Regions from separate parts of the Pseudoalteromonas sp. SG43-5 genome, predicted to be linked through region 1. Evidence: predicted binding sites of a transcription regulator. Region 1 holds the regulator's gene; the other holds the start of a gene.
The links. Region 1 encodes LexA, which represses DNA repair genes until DNA is damaged. Its sites were predicted from a motif close to TACTGTATNNNNATACAGTA; they were not measured.

Region 1 (8,241 bases):
TATTTTAGTTGGCGGTTCAAATGGTCGGCCTGTTATTCCATTGAAGCTTTGCTGCTCGTTATTACTAAAGACAGTAATAAGTGGTGTAGTTAAGAAGTTCTCAAAAATTATTTGTGTTGGATTAACCACCTGAGAGGCAATATCGTCAAGGGAGGCAACATAATCAGCCTGCGTAAATGGGTTATTAAGAGTACGTGTTGCAAGATGCTCCCCATGAACTTTATCAAGAGGGATTGCACTCATAATTAAACCACCTAGTAACCATGCTAAAATTTGTAGTGCTAATAAATATCCTAACCATTTATGTAACTTGCGAGCATGTTTAAATATTTTTTTATTCATGTTTTAGTCTTATTATTTTTAGAGGCTAGTTTATTACATTAATGGGATAAGTTACTGCGACATTTTGTCGCAGTTTAAACTATAGCTTACTGTAATCATTTAAAAATAAAAAAGATTACACTTAAATTCCTAACATGACTTATCTGTTTAATTGAGCTGGATGTTTGATATCCAGCTAGCTTTAAATGCTAAAAAATACTTAAAAGCTGCGAAATATCCATATAAAGTGGTTATTAGGGCATAGTTGATTTGGTATAACGGTAAAACTGCGTTAAAGTTTGCAATGAAATTATTAGAGGATAAATACGAAACGATGTCGGAAATTCAATTTTTAAATGTAGATCTTGAGCTTGAATCAAAGCAAGATATTAGTTTGCTAGTGGCGGACTTGAAAAAAGTCGCGACGATTTTACATTATGACAAAGACGAATACCGTCAACTAGCGCGTATTGAAGCTACAGGTGAGGTGAGCACACCTGATAAAGCCATAAACCATATATGTGAGCTTATTGAATCGTGTTCGCGTAACGCGCTAAAGCAATGGTTAAGCTGTTCACGTAGAACGTTTGATATTGGTTTTGAATCAGGGACTTCTCCTAAGTGCTTTAATCAAGCCTTAGATGCAGATACATTATTGCGTATATCTGCGATTGGTGCGGGTATGGAAATTACCATTTACCCAATCGAAAAGTAACTATCTTCGCTCTACGACTGCTGCGGTCATTTTTGATACGCAGCACAGCTCATTGCGGCTATTTGTAATTTTTATTTCCCATACTGAACTACGTTTACCTATATGAAATGCTCTAGCCGTGGCTGTTAAAGTGCCGTTGCGAGATGCTTTTAAATGACTTGCGCTAATCTCCTGCCCTACACAGTAAAATTTAGTAAAATCGACAACAAAGTTAGCGGCATAGCTGGCAACTGTTTCGGCAAGTACAACGTTAGCACCGCCGTGTACCATCCCCATTGGGTTATGATGCTCAGGAATTGCCGGCATTGTGGCAACCAAATAATCATCGCCAATTTCTGTGACTTCTATCCCCATAGTTTTCATTAATGTTCCTTGGCCATTAATGCCTTGTTCTAACTGCTTGCACAGCTCTAAGGTGATGGGCTGGTACCAAATACTCATAATGTCTCCTTTGCATTTTTAATCATTTATAAACTTAGCTTTAGTTATATCCCTAAAATGTACACAAGTGAAATTACTTTAGCTATTTTAAGGCTTAATTTAAATTTGCGATTTTTATTTAACTGTATATACTCACAGTTAAATGTACTGTATGGAAAACCAGTTGTATGCGACCATTAACGAACCGCCAAGCTCAAATACTCGAACTAATTAAAGTTTTTATTAAAGACACTGGTATGCCTCCTACACGTGCTGAAATAGCGCAAACATTAGGTTTTAAAAGTGCCAATGCTGCTGAAGAACATTTAAAAGCACTTGCTAAAAAAGGCGCAATTAAAATGAAACCAGGTGCAAGCCGTGGTATTCAATTAATTGAAGAAGAAGAGCCAGAACAATTAGGTTTACCGCTTATAGGGCGTGTTGCTGCTGGTTCACCTATTTTGGCGCAAGAGCACGTTGAAAGTCACTGCAAAATCGATCCATTAATGTTTAAACCGGCTGCAGATTTTTTACTACGCGTTAACGGTATGAGCATGAAAGATATTGGTATTATGGATGGTGATTTACTTGCTGTACATCGTACTCAAACTGCTGAAAATGGACAAGTTGTTGTTGCTCGCCTAGATGAAGACGTAACTGTAAAACGTCTTGAGAAAGCGGGTCGTAAAGTATTACTTCATGCTGAAAACGACGATTTTGACTCTATTGAAGTAGATCTTGAGAATGAGTCTTTTAATATTGAAGGCTTAGCCGTTGGCGTTATAAGAAACGCTGATTGGATGTGACTTTAAAAATAGCTTTTAAACAAGCAGTTTTATAAATGCGTACTAATTAGTACGCATTTTTGTTTTAAAATTTGTACTAAAAAATAGGGCGTAAACAGCCCACTGACTATTTAAGCTGTAAACTTTTTTGCACTTATATTTTCCCCCTCCGAATGCGTTAAACCCCTTTGTTTTGCTCATATTTTGAACTTCCTGTTGCCCAGTTGATTACCGATTTTTTATTAATTATTCAATATCACCTGATTGTTTTTTATACTAAAACTTGCTTGTTGTTCGTTTTTTAGCTAATTGTTAATGTGCTGAGCTAATAATAACTCACAGCTTTTTAGTTTTGAGAACACACAATATACACAAACTCGTTGTTGGCGCAGCAAAACCAATCAATATTAAATAAGATTGGCTAAAAAAATAAAAATAACGAATTGGCGTTTAAGCCGTATGCCTCTTCGCTTTGCATTCGCAATAGCATCAAAGGAGCCGTCACATGGGTAAACTGACCTCTACCTTGTGGCTTATATTATGTGTTTTTTCGCACCCAGTTTTGGCTAACATCCAATACAATATGCGCAAAGGCGTAACCGATATAAGCAATAATGTATATCAGCTGCACATGACCATATTTATAATATGTTGTGTGATTGGGGTGATAGTGTTCGCAATTATGTTTTGGGCACTTATTCATCACCGTAAATCTAAAGGGGCTGTACCTGCCCAATTTCACGAAAGCACTAAAGTAGAAATACTTTGGACTGCAATTCCGTTTGTTATTTTAATTGCTATGGCAGTACCAGCCACTAAAACCCTAATTGCAATGGAAGATGCCAGCAAAGCTGATCTCACTATTAAAATTACGGGTTCGCAATGGAAATGGCATTATGAATATATGGGTGAAGATGTAGAGTTCTACTCTATTTTATCTACCCCGCAAGATGAAATCGCGAATCTTGCAGATAAAAATCCTAACTACTTACTTGAGGTTGATAAGCCTCTTGTACTGCCAATAAATCAAAAAGTACGATTTTTAATGACTTCTGATGATGTTATTCACTCTTGGTGGGTACCTGATTTTGCAGTTAAAAAAGATGCGAACCCCGGCTTTATAAATGAAACATGGACGAACATAAACGAAGAAGGTACTTACCGAGGACAATGTGCTGAGTTGTGTGGTAAAGACCATGGCTTTATGCCCGTTGTGGTGGTCGCTAAATCTGAGGCTGATTTTAAAACATGGCTTGCAGATGCAAAGCAGGTTAAACAAAAAGCAGCATTAGCAGATGCCGCATTACTTGATAAAACCCTCCCAAAAGAAGAATTAATGACTTTAGGCGAACAAGTATATATGGCTAATTGTGCTGCATGTCATCAACCTACTGGCATGGGGTTACCGGGCGTATTCCCTGCACTTAAAGGCAGCCCGATAGTGCTTGGCGATATAAAAGATCACATTGATGTAGTTATCCATGGACGACCCGGTACGGCAATGCAAGCTTTTGCCAAGCAGTTATCTATAAAGCAATTAGCTGCGGTTATTACTTATAAACGTAATGCGTGGGGTAATGATACGGGTGATGTTATTCAACCGAGTCAAATACAGACAGCACTTGATGCCAAAGTGGAGGCGAACTAATGAGTAGCATAGTAGAACAACCTAACGCCAATGAAGCTCATCATGCTCATCACCCAGCTAAAGGTTTTAAACGCTGGCTTTACACAACTAATCATAAAGATATAGGTAGTTTATATTTAATTTTTTCGCTGACCATGTTCTTAATTGGTGGCGCAATGGCCATGGTGATCAGGGCTGAATTATTTCAACCAGGTTTACAGTTGGTCGACCCTCACTTTTTTAATCAAATGACCACAGTGCATGGTTTAATTATGGTGTTTGGTGCGGTTATGCCGGCCTTTACAGGCCTTGCTAACTGGATGATACCACTCATGATTGGCGCGCCAGATATGGCATTGCCAAGAATGAATAACTGGAGCTTTTGGATTTTACCGTTTGCGTTTTTAATCCTATTGGCATCGTTATTTATGCCTGGTGGGGGTCCTGCATTTGGTTGGACTTTTTATGCACCACTGTCCACAACATACAGTAATGATAATACTGCATTGTTTGTATTTGCCGTACATATTATGGGAATTAGCTCAATAATGGGCGCAATCAATGTGATTGTAACCATAGTGAACTTACGTGCCCCCGGCATGACATGGATGAAGTTGCCCTTATTTGTATGGACGTGGTTAATTACTGCCTTTTTATTAATAGCGGTAATGCCTGTACTTGCAGGAGCGGTAACTATGGTGCTTACCGATAAGTATTTTGCTACCAGCTTTTTTGATGCCGCAGGCGGTGGCGACCCGGTGATGTTCCAACACATTTTTTGGTTTTTTGGTCACCCTGAAGTATACATAATGATTCTTCCTGCCTTTGGCATTATATCTACAATAGTACCTACCTTTTCTCGTAAAAAACTTTTTGGCTATGCCTCAATGGTATACGCCACATCCTCTATAGCACTATTGAGCTTTATTGTTTGGGCTCATCATATGTTTACCACTGGGATGCCGGTCGCTGGCGAGTTGTTTTTTATGTACGCGACCATGCTTATATCGGTACCTACAGGAGTAAAAGTATTTAATTGGGTTGCCACAATGTGGAAAGGCTCAATAACTTTTGAAGTGCCAATGCTTTTTAGTATTGCGTTTATTGTGCTGTTTACCTTGGGTGGTTTTTCGGGATTGATGCTGGCAATTACACCTGCTGATTTTCAATATCACGATACTTATTTTGTAGTGGCGCACTTTCATTATGTATTAGTAACAGGGGCCGTATTTTCGATAATGGCAGGAGCTTATTACTGGTTGCCCAAGTGGACGGGCAATATGTTTAATATCACGTTAGCTAAATGGCATTTTTGGCTATCACTGGTGAGCGTGAACGTACTGTTTTTTCCTATGCATTTTGTAGGGCTTGCCGGTATGCCGCGTCGAATTCCCGATTACGCACTCCAATTTGCCGACTTTAACGCAATCATAAGTATTGGTGGATTTGCCTTTGGTTTATCGCAATTGTTGTTTGTAGCTGTGGTAATTAAATGTGCACGCGGCGGTGATAAAGTACCTGCAAAGGTATGGGAAGGGGCTGAAGGACTTGAGTGGGAAGTTGACTCTCCAGCGCCATATCATACTTTTTCTAAGCCGCCGGTAATCAAGTAATGACACACGCACCGCTACTCAAACGTTTAGTACTTATTTGCATAGGCATGTTTGCCTTTGCCTTTGCTTTAGTACCTTTGTATGACGTGTTTTGCGACGTAACAGGGCTTAATGGAAAACCTTCGCTTGAGCAAGCAGAGCAAAGTACGCAAATAATACAAAACCGAGAAGTTGGCGTTAGTTTTACTACTCACGCGCAAAGAGGTGCACCGTTTGAAGTTAAATCAAAAGAATACAGTGTTGTGGTAAAACCCGGTGCAATGCGTGAAGTAATGTTTAGTGCTAAAAATAACAGCAACCTAGATAAAGTAATGCAGGCTGTACCATCAGTCTCGCCAGGTAAAGCGGCAAAGTATTTACATAAAATAGCGTGTTTTTGCTTTGATCAGCAACCTCTAAAAGCAGGGGAAGAACTTGAATTTAAATTACTTTTTTATGTTGATACAGCACTGCCAAGCGACATTGAAGAATTAACTTTATCTTATACCGTATTTGATATTAGTGAACAGCTGGTGGCAAGTAATAACTAGCTTTTCAAACTAGTGTGAAACTAGGAGTAAATAAAATGAATCAAGAATATGAGCATTATTATGTACCAGAGCAAAGCCCGTGGCCTATTGTGGGCGCTGTTGCATTGTTTTTTATTGCAGTAGGGGCAGGCTTAACAGTTATGAGTGTAGGCAAAGAAGGGGGGAGCGGGGTTTACCTGCTTTATGCCGGTATTGCTGTGCTTGTGTATATGTTGTTTAGCTGGTTTAAAAATGTAATTAGTGAGTCGGACCAAGGTTTGTACTCAGCACAAATGGATCGCTCTTTTAGGCAAGGTATGAGCTGGTTTATTTTTTCTGAAGTTATGTTTTTTATGGCCTTTTTTGGTGCGCTTTTTTATGCACGCGTATTGTCGGTACCTTGGCTTGGAGGCGCAGGCAATAATGCAATGACCAATGAAGTATTATGGCCAACTTTCGAAGCTGTTTGGCCGCTAGTTTCAACACCTGCAGGCGAAACTACTCAAGCTATGGGCTGGCAAGGTTTGCCGCTTATCAATACCTTAATACTGCTTACTTCCTCAGTTACTCTACATTTTGCCCATGTAGCGATGGAAAACAATAAACGTACTCCACTTAAAGTTTTTTTAGGCGCTACTATTTTATTGGGTGTTTGCTTTTTAGGGTTACAAGTTGAGGAATATATTCATGCGTATAACGATTTAAACTTAACGCTAGATGCAGGTATTTACGGTAATACGTTTTTTTTACTGACAGGTTTTCATGGCATGCATGTAACCCTTGGAACCGTACTTTTATTTGTAATATTTTTACGGATATTAAAAGGGCACTTTACTAAAGATAAGCATTTTGCTTTTCAAGCAGCGGCTTGGTATTGGCACTTTGTTGATGTGGTGTGGCTGTGTTTGTTTGTATTTGTATATGTGCTGTAGCGTTTATTGGCGAATTATTTGCTTTAATAAAACCAAGTTTAAGCGCTGCAATAACAACAACTAAAACAACGACCGAAAACAATACGCGACGACCTAAAAAGTGAGACATAGGTCGTCCCCCTGTTTTCCCTGACACCATAATAAACAATGCTCTAAATAAGTTAAAAAGTATAAATATTAACAACAGTACGATAATAATTTTAATAATCACTGAGTTGACCCTTTATGCAGTTAGTTTTATGGCACAAACAAAAGCTTAGTTCACTAATCACACTTTGTATGGTTGTGGTTGTTGTACTTGTGTGTGTGCGACTAGGGTTTTGGCAGTTGGAGCGAGGTGAGCAAAAGCAGCAGCAACTAACCGCTATTGCTAAGCAACAGACTCATGGTGTGATGAGCTGGTCTCAATTACTTAACCTGCCTGATAGCTGGAACAAAACAGGTGTATTGGTTGAGTTGAAAGGGCAGTTTGTACAAAACCAATATTGGCTTTTAGATAATCAAGTTTATAACGGGCAAGTAGGGTACGACTTACTTGCTTTACTAAAGCCAGACAGCGAAGAAAAAGTGATTTTAGTTAATTTAGGATGGGTAAAAGCGCCTATATCTAGAGGTACACTGCCAAAGGTTGCTCTGCCTACAGGTGTTTTTATTCTTAAAGCGCAAATAAAAGAAAATAACCTAAGTAGCTTTACGCTTGAAGATAAAACTACAAATAACGACTTACCTACAAGAATCCAATCTATCGACTTGAATATGCTGAGCACTCAAAGCCAGCAATCATTAATTAATTTTATGGCTTACAGACAAGGTACTGGTGATGAGATTGCAACACCTCATTATGAGGCCGTTGTTATGAGCCCTCAAAAGCATAATGCCTACGCTTTGCAATGGTTTTTAATTGCTGTTGCATGTGCTGTTGTGGCTATTTTTGCGAGTAAAAAAAGGACACATAATGAAAAATAATCCCCTTTTGTTGTTTGTGGGTTGCTGCGCTATCCCATTAATTTTGGCATATGGCGCATTAAAGTTTGATTGGTTGCCTACTGCAATTACTAATAATGGCGAGTTTTTAAGCCAAGAAATAAAACTTAAAAATTGGCCGCAAAATAATCCCAAACAATGGACTATCGCACTTAATTATTCAAACGAATGTAACACCCCATGCAGCGAACAGCTCAATGCACTTAATAACTTATATGTGGCACTTGGTAAAAACCAAGGCAAGGTTGATATGGCTGTAATGGGAAGCCCCGACAATAAAAATCTACCATGGAAAATTATTACCGAACAACAGAGTTTAAACCCTGCAAGTTTAT
Region 2 (8,241 bases), on a different contig from region 1:
GCACCAAGCACTATAAGGGCTTGCTTAATGGTACTTATTTCAGCACGCCTTGCAAAGGCAGCAGAATTTGAATACCTAAGTAATTTGTAAGATAGGTTTACATCACGCTCAAACACATCAGTGATTTTTTTAAGATCCATATCAACGCTTGATGTTTCGTAAAGTAATTCAGCTAATGCCATTTCTGAAGGCGGTAGAGCCTTACTTTGTACCATTTCAGGTTTTGAGAAGAAAAATCCTTGGAAATAATCAAAACCAAGCTCTAGAGCTTGTTGGTAAATTTCATAGGTTTCTACTTTTTCGGCAAGTAACTTAATATGCGAGTGCAGTTTTAAATCATTAAGAACCGTTTTTATTGTATCTATATCAGATGCTAAAAAGTCTATTTTAATAATATCAATAAATGGATAAAAGTGGCGCCAAACAGGCTGATGAATATAGTCATCAAGAGCAATAGTGTAACCTTTATCTTTTAGATCTTTCACTATGGCTAATAATCGCTTCCCAGGTTGCACAGTTTCAAGGATTTCTACAACTACAGTATCTTTGCCCAATAGTGTTGGGTAGCCCTTTGATAGCGTTTCTAGGGTGAAATTTATATAGGCGGGTTTATTGTCGGTTAAATCTTCTAAGCCGAAATTAAACTGACTACCTTCAATTAGTCGTGTAGTTGCCTCGTCACCATCTATATCAGGAAATACGTTATCAACGCCATCGCGAAATAAAAGTTCATACCCGATGAGCTTTTTATCTCTGTCTAAAATAGGTTGGCGTGCAGCGTAAAAATACATAAACAGTTCCGTAAGAGTAATGTAATTGGGTATTGTAATAATATATGGCAAAAGACTCAAAATAGCATTACGTATATTTGCTAGATTAATAAATTATCATTAAAAATTAAGGTGTTTCTAGTATTTAATTTATTTTATTTCACCAATTCGCTTTAAAATCATTCAACATGAGTATTTTTGTATCAGGTGAGGGCAACAAGTTGGAGATTTTATTATCAAGCATGATATAGTCAGCGAGAATGGTTTTTACCCCAATAGTGTCTTAACTATAAAATTTTAAGAGTCATTATTTGGATTAAAGCCTATTATTAATAATTATGCGGAGGCTAATTTGGAAACAGGAATGATTATTTCACTAGCATTATATTTTATTGTAATGTTAGGTATCGGACTATATGCATATAAGCAATCTACTGACGATGTATCTGGTTACATGTTAGGTGGACGAAATCTATCTCCAAGTGTAGCTGCACTGTCTGCAGGTGCATCTGATATGAGTGGCTGGATTTTAATGGGCCTACCTGGTGCGATGTTTGTTACTGGTTTTAGTAGTACATGGATAGCAATTGGCTTGGTGATTGGTGCTTGGTTAAATTATCTGTTAGTTGCACCGAGATTACGTGTTTACACTGAAAAAGCAAATGACTCTATAACCATCCCAGACTACTTTTCAAATCGCTTCAATGATAAATCCAACCTATTACGTGTTGTATCAGCTGTGGTAATTATTGTTTTCTTTACTCTTTATACTTCATCTGGTGTTGTCGCTGGTGGTAAATTGTTTGAAAGCTCATTTGGTTTAACTTATGAAATGGGTTTATACATTACAACGGGCGTAGTTGTTTTATATACCTTGTTTGGTGGTTTTTTAGCTGTAAGCTTAACTGACTTTGTGCAAGGTTGTATTATGTTCATTGCACTTATTCTAGTGCCAACGGTTGCATACTCTTTGCTTGAACAACCTTTAGAATCAACTTTACATAGCGTAAATCCAGATATGCTTAACTGGATTGGTGCAGGTTCTGCATTAGGTATTATTTCTGCAATGGCTTGGGGTTTAGGTTATTTTGGCCAACCACATATCATTGTTCGTTTTATGTCGGTACGTAGTGTTAAAGATATGCCTAAAGCACGCCGTATTGGTATGACATGGATGATTGTTGCTGCCATTGGTGCTGTTGGTACTGGTATATTTGGTGCAGCTTATACTTATGAGAACAACATTGTAGTTGAAGACCCTGAAACAATTTTCTTAATTCTTTCTGAGTTACTGTTCCACCCACTTATTGCTGGCTTTTTACTTGCTGCAATTTTGGCTGCGATTATGAGTACTATCTCATCTCAATTATTGGTTAGTTCAAGTTCATTAACAGAAGATTTCTATAAAACATTCTTACGTAAAGATGCCAGTGATAAAGAGCTAGTTGCTGTTGGCCGTATTAGTGTTGCCGTAGTTGCTATGTTCGCTATTTATTTAGCTTACGACAGAGATAGCTCTATTTTAGACCTAGTAAGTAATGCGTGGGCTGGCTTTGGTGCTGCGTTTGGACCTCTTGTATTGTTTAGCCTTTATTGGAAACGCATGAACTTTGCTGGTGCGTTAGCTGGTATGTTAGTAGGCGCATTTACTGTGCTAATTTGGATATATGGACCATTTACTATCAATGGTGAAAGCTTAAGTAGCTTTATGTACGAAATAGTACCGGGCTTTATTTTAGCGAGTATTGCAATTGTTGTTGTTAGCTTAGTAACAAAAGAGCCTGAGCAAAACATCACTGCTTTATTTGATGAAGTAGAAAAAGAGCTTTAATTAGCAATTACTACTTATTTTAAAGTGAGTAGTAATTAATACCAATCCGCAATAATACTTAATCATTTTGCGGGGCTAAACGTGTTGCTACCGGCGTTAAAAAATTCTCATTTAGAACAACTAAATATCGAATTTTTGCCTAGCTATCAACACGTTTTTCCACCCTCAAAGAGATCATTTAATTAAGCGAATTGGTATAATAAAAAAGGGAGCAACTTAGTTGCTCCCTTTTTTATTTAGTTTGTCCCGTTCGAGGAGGGAGCATTCTATGAATTAACTTACTTTTTTATCGTTGTTATCTTCAATTGATGCAACGTTATCTGACTTTTTACTTTTTGCTGGCGCTTTGGTAACAGCTGGATCTTTGCCACCTTTTAATATGGTCATAAAATCATCTTTGCTTTTCGCTATTTCTAAAGCAAGTGATTCAATTTGTTGCTCACTAAGCGGTACGTCTACCTTTTCTAGCATCAGCTCAAGTGATTCTGCTATATCGAGCATCTTGTCATAAGCATCCGCTTCTTTTTTGGTAGTAAACGTCATACGCTCGACTCCGTTTCGTTCTACAACATATTTAACAACAACAGCCATGATTTCTCCTGCAAAATTGCTTGGCACCGTGGTTTTTAAAAAACCATTAGATTACTGTTTTTATGTACAGTAATGGTTTGTAAGTAAATTTGCAAGCGCGAAGTATTAATTTTTAGGTGTCTTAAATTTGACAAAAAACGGTAACTTTACTTTAGTTAAGCAATCACTTTGTTGTACCAGCTGCATTTTCAGGATTTCGGATCATAGTGATAATGCGTTTAGGTACACTTTAAGTGATGAACTTTACAGTTCCTTATTTATTGATTTCCTGAGCAATACTCAAAATTAAGAAAAGAAGAATAAGGGCAAGTTTAATGAAAACGTTAAAAAATTTACTCATCATAAGTTTATTATGTTTACTACCCGCGACTACCGCGTATGCACAATTATCAGAAGTAACTAAGCAAATGCCTCAAGCTGAGACAATTAGTATAAATAATGCTGATGCAGAGATGCTTGCTAAGTTACCTGGTATAGGTAAGAAAAAAGCGCAGGCAATTGTGGATTATCGTGAAGAAAATGGCGAATTTAAAAGCGTTAGTGATTTATCGCAAGTTAAAGGGATTGGCAAAAAACTTTTAGCTAAATTAGAGGGGAAACTTTCACTTTAATATTTCTAAAAAGTAATCAGGGTGCTAGGCGCCCTGATTAAATTGTTTTAGCGCATCGCTTAAGTGCTTTTTAGCAAAGTTAATTTCAATAGGTGTAGTTAATAGTGGATAGCACAATCCGCCAAGTATCAAAAATGGTATTAATATCCAACCTTTAAATACAGTGAATATTAAAAATAGTGGGCTAAGTAATAGCAACTTTATAATACGCAATAGAACTTTATCAGTTGGCGATAGCTGACTTAATGCAAGCGCAATTACGTCTTGACGCTGGCGTACTTTTAAATGCTTAAGCTGGTCTAATTGGCTTGAAAAAAATGTAAACATATCAAATCGACTTTTTAATTGATAAACGGGCAATAATTATAATAAATAGCGTTAGTGAGAAAATCCCAAATATCACTTCCATCCAAGCAGGCATGCTCATGCCAACAAACTGCCAATCTATATTTCCACAATCCCCGGTAGCTTGAAAAAAGCTAGGTATCCATTCATGTAGTGGCATAAATGATGGGAAATTTGGTTCAAACTCGCAGCTAAATGCAAAAGGGTCTGTGGTGGTCTGCATATCAATATGTTCGCGAGCAATTAAGTATCCCCAAACACTCGATATTCCCCAAATAACATACGCTATCATACGCACAGTTTTACTTTGTGGTTTACTTGAGCCTACAATCCCTGCGCCTAATAACCCCAATACTGCAGTGCGTTGATATATACACATTATGCAAGGCGCTAACCCCATTTTGTATTGAAAGAAAAGAGCGGTAACTTCAAGTAAGAAAACGATAGCTGTAAATAAAAGCCACGGGGTTCGTTGAGTAGGTAATTGTGCAAGCCAGTTCATAAAAATTCCGCGTTTTAATAGGACGTTAGATTATGACGTAGGATAAAGTATGCAGCAACAAAAAGGAAAAAAAAGCTACCGAAGTCGCTTTTTATAAGATGAAATTAATGACTACTCAATTCAGCCTTAGCAAAGGTTAAATGACGTTCTATTATTTTCCCATCGATACATAAGCTCAGTTATATTGCTTACTTATACTAAGGTGATGCATCATCTAAAGAATTTTTTATGGTTGCACTTTTTTGTACTTTTTCTTATGGCAAGTGCGGGATAAGTTAATTAAGCTCTGGCGCTGCGTAAATAAAAATATCTCCATAATAACAATGTACCTACAATGAATATTACTCTAGATATTCATGCATTGTAGCTAAATTAGAGAAACCCAAATTTAATTATTTATTAATTTTAAATTTCTACCCATTTGCTTTATTAATATATTACTTTACTTGTTAGTTGTGCTTCGTCTGGTACAATCAGTCAGTTATTCGTGTAAAACGATGAGTGTTGATTAATTCGAGTGGGAACTGGATGAGAATTTTTAAAGCGAAAAGCCCAGCAGGATTTGCTGAAGAATATATAGTTGAGTCCATTTGGAACGGCGATTTCCCTCCAGGTTCAATTTTACCTGCCGAGCGAGAACTTTCAGAGTTAATTGGTGTTACAAGAACAACCTTGAGAGAAGTATTACAGCGTTTAGCACGTGATGGTTGGCTAACAATTCAGCATGGTAAACCTACAAAAGTAAATAACTTTTGGGAAACGTCTGGCTTAAACATTCTTGAAACATTAGCGCGCTTAGATGAAGACAAGATGCCAGAGCTGACAGATCAGCTTTTATCTGCACGTACTAATATTAGTGCTATTTATACACGTGCTGCAATTAAGTTAAATCCTGAACGCGTGATTGAAATTTTATCACAAAGCCATGAGCTAGAAGACACCGCTCAAGCATTTGCTGACTATGATTATAAAGTGCATCACGAATTAGCCGTTGCGGGTAATAACCGTATTTATGTATTAATACTTAATGGCTTTAGAGGTTTTTATTCAAAGATTGGTTGTCATTACTTCTCTGATGCCGGAACTCGTGAACTTGCTCGTCAGTTTTATAAAGATTTAACCATTTTGGCAGAAAATAAAGAGCATGATGGTGCTATTTCTATGATGCGTAAATATGGTCATCAAACGGGTGAGATTTGGCAAAAAATCCGTGGTGATATGCCCTCAGATATAATGGACTAAGTCTAAGCGAGAAACCTGCATTTGCAGGTTTTTTTATATCGGTAAAATTTAGCGCCACCGTATATGAAATTCTAAAAAGTTTAATGTATAAACCACTTCGATATTTTTAAAATTTCTACTTAGTTACAACGCAACTTACACTTTAAAATAGACCTATTATTTAAGTATATTAGTGCAAGTTGCAAGTGTTCGTTATTTTCGATTGCTCACATCGTTAAATGCGATTGTCCTTTTGCAGTGAATAACTTTAGAATGCCAATTAATTATATGTATGCGCTATTGGTTTTTAATTTTTAGCGCCCATATAAGTACCAGCATTGCGAAAGCAATTGAAAACAAACTCAAAATATTTGGAGAATAAAATGGGTGTATTAGTAGGCCGCCAGGCACCAGACTTTACCGCTGCAGCTGTTCTTGGTAACGGTGAAATTGTAGATAGCTATAACCTTCATGAAACAATTAAAGGTAAAAAAGCAGTTATCTTCTTTTACCCACTAGATTTCACGTTTGTATGTCCTTCTGAACTTATTGCATTTGATAAGCGTTTTGAAGAGTTTCAAAAGCGTGGCGTAGAAGTAATTGGTGTTTCTATCGATTCACAATTCTCACATAACGCATGGCGTAACACTGCTGTTGCAGACGGCGGTATTGGTAAAGTTCAATACGCACTAGTTGCAGATGTTAAACACGAAATTTGTAAAGCATACGACGTTGAGCATCCAGAAGCGGGTGTTGCGTTCCGTGGTTCTTTCTTAATTGATGAAGAAGGTAACGTACGTCACCAAGTAGTGAACGATTTACCACTAGGTCGTAACATCGACGAAATGCTTCGCATGGTTGACGCGCTAACGTTCCACACTGAGCACGGTGAAGTATGTCCTGCTGGTTGGACTGAAGGTAAAAAAGGTATGGACGCAAGCCCTGAAGGCGTTGCTAAGTTCTTATCTGAAAACGAAGGCGAGCTATAATTTAGCCCTTAGTTTTAAATAAAAAAACCGCCAATTGGCGGTTTTTTTATTTGTAGCGTTAGCTCACTTTAAAATAAGCTCGCAAAGTTAAAACGAGAAACTAACTTTAGTATAGAAGTATCGGCCTCTAGGGTTGTGTACACCTGAAGCATAACCGTATAGATCAGCGTCGCCATCACCAATTGCAAATGGTGGCTCTTCATCAAATAAGTTATTTACACCTAGCGATACTTTAGTTGAGTCAGTAACACGATAAGATGTTTGTAAATCTACCAGTGTTTGCGAATCAACCATACGTGATGTATTGCTATCAAAGTCTAAATTACCGTCAAAATCAATATCCGGGGTATCTTCAAACTCACCTACATAACTGATGTTTACGTTTGTATTAAACTCGCCAATTTCCCAGTTTGTAGAGAAAATCCAGCGGTGCTCTGGATAGCCATACTCACCGGTGTAATCGCGGCCATCTTTTTCAAATTTATCTTGGTATGCCCATTCTAAATTAAATTTCAATAAACCTAAGTCATCAAGTGAGTGATTGTAGTTAGCTGAAACATCAACCCCAGATACTTCTTGCGAAGAAACGTTTTCAAATGTGCTGTAAATTTTTTGAATTGTTCCTAAGCTATCGCCACCTGTAGGTGTTAAGCGTACACATACAGTACTATCTTGGTTATTACACTCAGAGTTATAAATTGGACCAAACTCTTGCTCATCAATTTTGTTATCTTGAGTGATGCTCCACACATCGACACTTAAACCAAACTCAGCAGAAGGCGCCCAAATAAAGCCGACATTCCATGATTCTGATTCTTCAGCTTCAAGGTCAGGGTTACCAGCAAATTCAATGTTGTAATCAAGTGCATCACAATCAAGGCCTGTTGCTTCACATCGGTATGTATCTACAAAGAATTGGCTTTCTTGAGATGGACCTAAACCAACTTGTGCCAAAGAAGGCGCTCTAAAGCCTTGTGCCCAAGAGCCACGCACTGTGATTTCATCAGTAGGCGCCCAGCGAAGAGCTACTTTAGGGTTTGTTGTTGTACCGAAGTCACTGTAGTCATCGTAACGGCCAGCAAGTTGTAGCTCTAAATTATCAGCAAGAGGGATAGAAAACTCGACATAGGCAGCGTATTGTTCACGATCTGCAGATGCAGATACAGACTCTGTGCCAAATATTAAACCACGTTGAAATTGATCATCAGGAATGTCATTAACGTCTTCTTCACGGTACTCAATACCTGCAGCCATCATTACTACATCATCGCCAAAACTAAATGCTTCGCCTGTAATGTTTGCATCAAAGGAAGTCATGTGAGACTCACCACGACGCACTAAGCTTGTTGTAATACGATCAATTACAGCAGGGTCGTTGTAT

Region 2: the regulator LexA is predicted to act here: its motif matches at 3,245-3,264, upstream of H5161_RS13815 (YebG family protein).

What each region holds. Positions count from the first base shown of each region.
Region 1 is NZ_JACJFA010000018.1:12,524-20,764, forward strand. It holds gene H5161_RS16125 (hypothetical protein) at 1-342, opposite strand, end outside; gene H5161_RS16130 (hypothetical protein) at 656-1,036, shown strand; gene H5161_RS16135 (PaaI family thioesterase) at 1,037-1,477, opposite strand; gene lexA (transcriptional repressor LexA) at 1,645-2,262, shown strand; gene coxB (cytochrome c oxidase subunit II) at 2,747-3,889, shown strand; gene ctaD (cytochrome c oxidase subunit I) at 3,889-5,481, shown strand; gene H5161_RS16155 (cytochrome c oxidase assembly protein) at 5,481-6,011, shown strand; gene H5161_RS16160 (cytochrome c oxidase subunit 3) at 6,047-6,922, shown strand; gene H5161_RS20260 (DUF2909 family protein) at 6,825-7,133, opposite strand; gene H5161_RS16170 (SURF1 family protein) at 7,148-7,888, shown strand; gene H5161_RS16175 (hypothetical protein) at 7,878-8,241, shown strand, end outside.
Region 2 is NZ_JACJFA010000013.1:68,427-76,667, reverse strand. It holds gene H5161_RS13825 (EAL and HDOD domain-containing protein) at 1-791, opposite strand, end outside; gene putP (sodium/proline symporter PutP) at 1,123-2,601, shown strand; gene H5161_RS13815 (YebG family protein) at 2,875-3,192, opposite strand; gene H5161_RS13810 (helix-hairpin-helix domain-containing protein) at 3,507-3,803, shown strand; gene H5161_RS13805 (DUF6170 family protein) at 3,828-4,130, opposite strand; gene dsbB (disulfide bond formation protein DsbB) at 4,132-4,650, opposite strand; gene fadR (fatty acid metabolism transcriptional regulator FadR) at 5,179-5,892, shown strand; gene H5161_RS13790 (peroxiredoxin) at 6,255-6,860, shown strand; gene H5161_RS13785 (TonB-dependent receptor) at 6,948-8,241, opposite strand, start outside.